Regions from separate parts of the Streptomonospora wellingtoniae genome, predicted to be linked through region 1. Evidence: predicted binding sites of a transcription regulator. Region 1 holds the regulator's gene; each other region holds the start of a gene.
What was found. Region 1 encodes HrcA, which represses chaperone genes, less so after heat shock. Its sites were predicted from a motif close to TTGGCACTCTCNNNNNGAGAGTGCCAA; they were not measured.

Region 1 (2,260 bases):
CCCCTCTTTCCACGATACGCCGCGCGGCACATGCGGCCACGCCGAGAAGCCCAGCACGGACGGTTTGACCGCCTGCCAGATGTCGATGAAGGGGTGGCCGGTGACCAGCACGTGCCGCGAGGCGGCCTGCTCGGCGATGCGGCTCTCCTTCGAGCCCGGCACGAGGTGGTCCACCAGGACGCCCAGTCGCCGCCCCGGCTCCGGGCCGAACTCGGCCACGATCGAGGGCAGGTGGTCGACGCCTTCGAGGTACTCCACGACCACGCCCTCGACGCGCAGGTCGTGCCCCCAGATCTTCTCGACGAGCTCGGCGTCGTGGACGCCTTCGACGTAGATGCGGCTCTGCCTGGCGACCCGCGAGCGCGCGCCCCGCACGGCGATCGACCCGGACGCGCTGCGGGCCGGTCCCGAGGGTTCCGCGGCGGGCCGTACCGCGGTCACGGGGCGGCCGTCGAGAAGGAACGCCGCGGCGTCCAGGTCGAAGACGCGCTGGCGGCCGTGCCGGTCCTCCAAGGTCACGGTCCGCTTGTCCCATCCCACGACGGCGCCGCAGAACCCCTCGTCGGCCGACTCCAGGACGAGCCCTTGCTCCAGCGCCACCTCGGCGACGGCGCCCTTGCGCGGCAGGCGCCAATCGCCCGCCAGGACGTCCCGGCCGTACCTCTTGCCCGAGCTGTCGGAGTTGGTGTGCACGGCGGGGATTGTAGCCGCGGTCGCGCCGACGCGCCGGACGGCTCGGGGCGGGTCGCAGGCGACGCGCCGCCGCGTGGCGGGATCCGGCGGCCCGTTTTCGGCCCGACCTTGCACGACGGCTTAGAATTAGCACTTAGGACCATGGAGTGCCAGGAGGTGAGCACGTGCTCGACGAGCGGAAGCTGGCGGTTCTGCGTGCGATCGTCGAGGATTACGTGTCCACGAACGAGCCCGTGGGGTCGAGGGCCCTGTCGGACCGGCACACCCTCGGTGTGTCTCCCGCCACCATCCGCAACGACATGGTGGCGCTGGAGGAGGACGGCTACATCGCCCAGCCGCACACGAGTGCCGGGCGGGTCCCCACGGACAAGGGCTACCGCCTGTTCGTGGACCGGCTGTCCACCGTGAAGCCGCTCTCCGGCGCCGAGCGCCGCGCCATCGAGACCTTCCTCGGCGGTGCGGTCGACCTCGACGAGATCGTGGGGCGCACGGTGCGCCTGCTGGCCCAACTCACGCGCCAGGTGGCGGTGGTACAGTACCCGTCGCTCACGCGGTCGTCGGTGCAGCATGTGGAGCTGGTCCCATTGGGCCAGCAGCGCGTGATGATGGTGCTCATCACCGACACCGGCCGTGTCGAGCAGCGGGTCATAGACGGTCTGGAGGCGGTCAGCGAGGACGCTGTCGACAGCCTCCGGCAGATGCTCAACCGGGCCCTGGTGGGCACGTGGCTCACCGAGGTCCCCAGTGCCGTGGAGGATCTGCCCGGCCAGCTGCCGCCGGACGACCGCGCCCTTGCCGCGGCCGTACTGTCGGTTCTGCTGGAGAGCCTCGTCGAGCGCCACGACGAGAAGATCGTCCTCGGTGGTACGGCGAATCTCGCCGCGATGGATTTGTCGGCTAGCCTTCGGGACGTACTCGAGGCCTTGGAAGAAAACGTCGTGCTGCTCCGTTTGCTGGGAGAGGCGGGCGACCCTTCCATGCTGACGGTGCGCATCGGCGCCGAGAACTCTCACGAGGGTCTGAGATCCACATCGATCGTCTCGGCCGGTTACGGCATCGGCGATCAGCCTCTGGCCAAGATCGGTGTGGTCGGCCCCACTCGGATGGACTACCCAGGAACGATGGGAGCGGTACGCGCTGTGGCTCGGTACCTCGGACAGATACTTGCGGGGCAGTAAGTGGCGAGAGACTACTACGAGATCCTCGGGGTGCGGCGCGACGCATCCAAGGATGAGATCAAGAAGGCGTATCGGCGGCTCGCCCGCGAACTCCACCCGGACGTCAACCCGGACCCGGCCACGCAGGATCGCTTCAAGGAAGTGACCCAGGCCTACGAGGTCCTCTCCGACGACAGCAAACGCCGGATGTTCGACATGGGGGCCGACCCCTTCGCCCCCTCCGGCGGCGGAGGCGGAGCGGGAGCCGGCGGCTTCGGCGCGGGCGGCTTCCCCTTCGACGACATCATGAACGCGTTCTTCGGCGGCGGCCAGCCCGGCGGCGGGCGCAGCCCCCGAGACCGGGCGCGGCGCGGACGCAGCATCAAGGTCCGCATCGAGCTGGACCTCGC
Region 2 (2,260 bases), on a different contig from region 1:
TCGCCGAAGCCGGGAGCCTTGACCGCAGCGACGTCGAGGGCGCCGCGGATCTTGTTGAGGACCAGCGCGCCCAGCGCGTCGCCTTCGATGTCCTCGGCGATGATCAGCAGCGGCTTCTTGCTCTGGACGACCTTCTCCAGCAGCGGGAGCAGGTCGTTGAGGCTGGAGATCTTGCCCTGGTTGATCAGGATGAGGGCATCCTCCAGGACCACCTCCTGGCGCTCCTGGTCGGTGACGAAGTAGGGCGAGACGTAGCCCTTGTCGAACTGCATGCCCTCGGTGAAGTCGAGGTCGAGGCCCATGGTGGGGGCCTCCTCGACGGTGATGACGCCGTCCTTGCCGACCTTGTCGAAGGCCTCGGCGATCATGTCGCCGATCTGGGCGTCCTGGGCCGAGTTGGTGGCGACGTAGGCGATGTCCTCGCGCTCGCCGACCTCGCGGGCGCGCTCGCCCAGCAGGTCGGAGACCTTCTGCGCGGCGGCGTCGATGCCCTTCTTGAGCGACATCGGCGAGGCGCCGGCTGCGACGCTGCGCAGGCCCTGGTGGACCAGCGCCTGGGCGAGGACGGTGGCGGTGGTGGTACCGTCGCCGGCCGCGTCGTTGGTCTTGGTCGCGACCTCCTTGACCAGCTGGGCCCCGAGGTTCTCGTAGGGGTCCTCCAGCTCGATCTCACGCGCGACGGTGACGCCGTCGTTCGTGATGGTGGGCGCGCCGAACTTCTTGTCGATGACGACGTTGCGGCCGCGCGGGCCGAGCGTCACCTTCACGGAGTCCGCGAGGCGGTCGACACCGCGTTCGAGGGCGCGCCGGGCGTCGTCCTCGAATTCCAGGATCTTGGGCATGGTGAGCTTCCTCTATCCGTACACCTGCGGCGGCTAAGGAAAAACCGCCCCGCCCGGCAGCGTGCCGGCCGGGGCGGGAAGGTTCGTCGACTGACGAGGGTTTACTTCTCGACGACCGCGAGCAGGTCGCGGGCGGAGAGGACGAGGTACTCCTCGTTGTCGTACTTGACCTCGGTGCCGCCGTACTTGCTGTACAGAACGACGTCGCCGACCTTGACGTCGAGCGGGATGCGGTTCTCGCCCTCGTCGTCCCAGCGGCCGGGGCCGACCGCGAGGACCTCGCCCTCCTGGGGCTTCTCCTTGGCGGTGTCCGGGATGACCAGGCCGGAGGCAGTGGTCTGCTCGGCTTCGAGGGTCTTGACGACGACGCGGTCCTCAAGCGGCTTGAGCACGGTCTTGGTGGCGGTCGACACGGTTGTGACCTCCCCCTTCGGGTTCGAGGATACGAAACGGCATGCTTGGCAAAGGGGCGACCACGGCGGCCTGCCGTCGCGGGTGCCAGACCAACCTCGTCGCGATTAGCACTCTACCTTTGAGAGTGCCAGTATGGAACATTAGCCGGGCCCATAGGGCGCGTCAAACAACTGGTCACAAGGGAACACCTCAGGGGAACGGTGAACAAACGTGGTGTCCAGCGGGCAAACCGCACCCGACGCGGCCAAGGCGTTCGCGAGCCTTTTCACACCGGCGGGGGGCCGCGTGCTCGCGGCTGCCTCCGCGGCGCCCGCGGACCCGCTGAGGGCGGCCACCGCCCTGCGCAGGGAGGCTGAGGAGGCGCTGTCCGTGGCGGAGGGGTCGGGCGGGCCCTGCGACGTCTCGCCGGCCGACCTCGCCGGCGCAGCGCTGACCCAGGCGCGGCTCCGCGATCGGGCGCGGCGCAAGTTCGGCGAGCGGGCCGGACGCATGTACTTCACCGAGCCCGGCCTGGAGCAGGCCACCCGGCGGGTGGCCGCCGAGTACCGCGCCCGCCGGCTGGCGGGGGCTCTGGGGACCGGAGCGCGGGTGGCCGACCTGGGCTGCGGCATCGGCGCCGACGCGGTCGCCATGGCCGAGGCGGGCCTGCAGGTGGAGGCGGTGGAGGCCGACCCGCTGACCGCCGCCGTCGCCGCCGCCAACGCCGAGGCGCTGGCACCGCCCGGACGGATGCGCGTGCGCGAGGGTGACGCCGCCGCGGTCGACCCCGCCGGCCGCGACGCCGTTTTCTGCGACCCTGCCCGCCGGACGGCCCGCGGCCGGGTGTTCGACCCCGACGCCTACTCCCCGCCCTGGGACCGCGTCCTGGACCTCGCCGCGCGCGCGCCGGCCTCCTGTGTGAAGGCCGCCCCCGGCATCCCGCACGAGCGCATCCCCGAGGGGGCCGCGGCCGAGTGGATCTCGGTGGACGGCGAGCTCAAGGAGACCGCGCTGTGGCAGGGCCT
Region 3 (2,260 bases), on a different contig from region 1:
CCGGGCCGCGCGGTTGGGGGACGCTCGCCGAGGTGCGGTACGCGCGGGCGGTGGTCTTGACCGCCTGTTGTTCCCGGTCAGCCCCGTAGGGTGACCGACATGCGCGACACTCCGGCGTGTCCAGCGAGAGCGCGGGCCTCGGCCGGCCGCACAGCCAGCACCAGCAGCGGGCCGGCGGACGCGGCGTCCGCAGCGCCGGGCTCCTCGACGGCGATCACCGGTCGGTCCTCGACGACGGTCCGCGCGGACGGCGCCTCGCCGCGGTGGAGTGCGGCGTCGCCGCCCGGGGCCGCCAGCACGTCGACGCGGCTGCCCGGACGTACGAGGCCGTCGGGAAGTGTCCCGGCCGGACGCACCGGGGCCGCCACCAGTCCGGGGCCGTAGCCGCCTGCGGGAGGTCCCGCGATGCGCGCACGGGTGAGGACCTCGCCTCGGGTGACGGGGCCGGTGAGCGAGCGCCCGAGCGGGTCGTCGCGGGGGCGCAGCGCGTGCTCGGGCACCGCCGCAGGTGACAGCGCCCGCACCGCGAGGTCGCCGGGGGCCAGCGGGGCGAGCGCGTCGAGCCGCCGCGCGGCCACCAGGACCTCGGTGGCGGGTGTCGGCGGAGGGCGCAGCAGCAGCACGGCGCCGGTCAGTGCGAGCGCGGCGCAGAGGGCGCCCAGCGGTCGGCGCAGGCGGGAGAGCGCGCGCAGCGGAGCGCTTGCGGATTCGCGCCCGTTCACCGCGCCGCCCGGGTGCGCGGGGGCGGCGAGGAGTGCGGGTGGGGGACCGGCGGGCGGCCGGGGCGGGCGGTGTACGGAACGGGGGAGTCCATGCCCGTACCGTAGGCGGCGCGACGGGGGCCGTGCCGCCGTCGTCCACAGGCGCTGACGGCGCACCGGTGCCGGGGGCGGCCTCAGGGGCCGCGGCCCGTGCTCATGCCCCGGGCGGGAGCAGGTGGACCTCCGCCGACCGGGTGGGAACGCAGCGTCGGCCCGTCCCGGCATCGGTCGGGCGCCGGAGGCCGGGCGGTTGCCGGGGCGCGCCTCAGCTGCTCGCGGCGGTGGAGGAGGCGCCGGATCCGGCGGGGGCCTTGCTCTCCTTGGTGCCGCCGGAGCCGGAGGATTCCGACTTCGCCGACGAGGAGTCCGAACCGGACGTCGAACCGGAGTCCGATCCGGAGGACGCCGACTCGCTCTTCGCGGTGGCGCCGGAGTCGCCCTCCGCGCTCGCACCCGAGGCCGCCGCGGAGGAGCGGTCCGAGGAAGCGCTGCTGTCGGTGCGGTAGAAACCCGAGCCCTTGAAGACGATTCCCACGGCGGAGTACACCTTGCGCAGCCGGCCCTGGCACTCTGGGCAGACGGTGAGCGAGTCGTCGCTGAAGCTCTGCACGACCTCCATCTGGGAGCCGCACTCGGTGCATGCGTACTGGTACGTCGGCACTGGGTCCTCCTTCTGGCACTCTCGCCCGTCGACTGCCAAATATTACGCGGTCCGGCAGCACAGCCGCGACACGGGGGTGCGGCGGCGTCGAGATCGCCTGCGATCACGCCGCCGCAACGCTTGAACGCCGCGGACCCGGCGGGTGTTCCCCCAGGGCAATGCTGCCTCCTCGCCCGTCACTCCGCCGGTAGCAGGCGCATCCCCCCGCTCGGCGTCACCACCCCGTCCACGGGCCGGTCGTGCGGCTCGGCCGGAACCGACTCCACCAGCTCTGTGTCGTAAATCACCGCCAGCGTGCGGGTGTGCGGGCCCACCCGCGCCAGTGCACGGTCGTAGCAACCGGCGCCCCGCCCCAGCCGCAGCCCGCGGCGGTCCACCGCCAGTGCCGGGCATACGACCGCGGCCGCCCGGCGCACCGCATCGGGCCCGTAGCGGCGCCCCTTCGGTTCCAGCAGCCCGTACCGCGCCGCGGCCAGGCTGTCGGGCCCCTCGTAGGCCGCCCAGTCGAGCTCGCCGCCGTCGAGGAACACCGGTAGCAGCACGTAGGTGCCCCGCTTCCACAGCGCCGCGATCAGCTTGCGGGTGTCGGGCTCGGTGCCCACCGCGAAGTACACGGCCACCGTCCCGCCCGTCGTGAGCACCGGCTCCGCCGCCAGCGCATCGCGGATCGCCGACCCGGCAGCGCCCCGCTCGTCCTCGGGCATGGCCCGCCGCGCCGCGACGATCCGCCGGCGCATCTCCTGCTTGGTCTCCTGTCCGCTCACGAGACAGCAGTCTCCCAGCTCGCGCGGCCGACCGCGGCGCTCGGGAGCGCTCGGGCAGCACCGCTGCCGCCACG

Region 2: a site for HrcA is predicted at 1,361-1,387, ahead of groES (co-chaperone GroES). Genes of this name have one in related genera too.
Region 3: a site for HrcA is predicted at 1,435-1,461, ahead of RM446_RS13650 (FmdB family zinc ribbon protein). Genes of this name have one in related genera too.

What each region holds. Positions count from the first base shown of each region.
Region 1 covers NZ_JAVREK010000006.1:128,722-130,981, reverse strand. Annotated here, with positions in the region: gene RM446_RS08350 (DUF3097 domain-containing protein) at 1-693, opposite strand, end outside; gene hrcA (heat-inducible transcriptional repressor HrcA) at 858-1,871, shown strand; gene dnaJ (molecular chaperone DnaJ) at 1,872-2,260, shown strand, end outside.
Region 2 covers NZ_JAVREK010000024.1:59,974-62,233, reverse strand. Annotated here, with positions in the region: gene groL (chaperonin GroEL) at 1-842, opposite strand, end outside; gene groES (co-chaperone GroES) at 944-1,255, opposite strand; gene RM446_RS19875 (class I SAM-dependent methyltransferase) at 1,470-2,260, shown strand, end outside.
Region 3 covers NZ_JAVREK010000013.1:14,418-16,677, reverse strand. Annotated here, with positions in the region: gene RM446_RS13655 (RcpC/CpaB family pilus assembly protein) at 78-722, opposite strand; gene RM446_RS13650 (FmdB family zinc ribbon protein) at 1,027-1,422, opposite strand; gene RM446_RS13645 (5-formyltetrahydrofolate cyclo-ligase) at 1,599-2,159, opposite strand.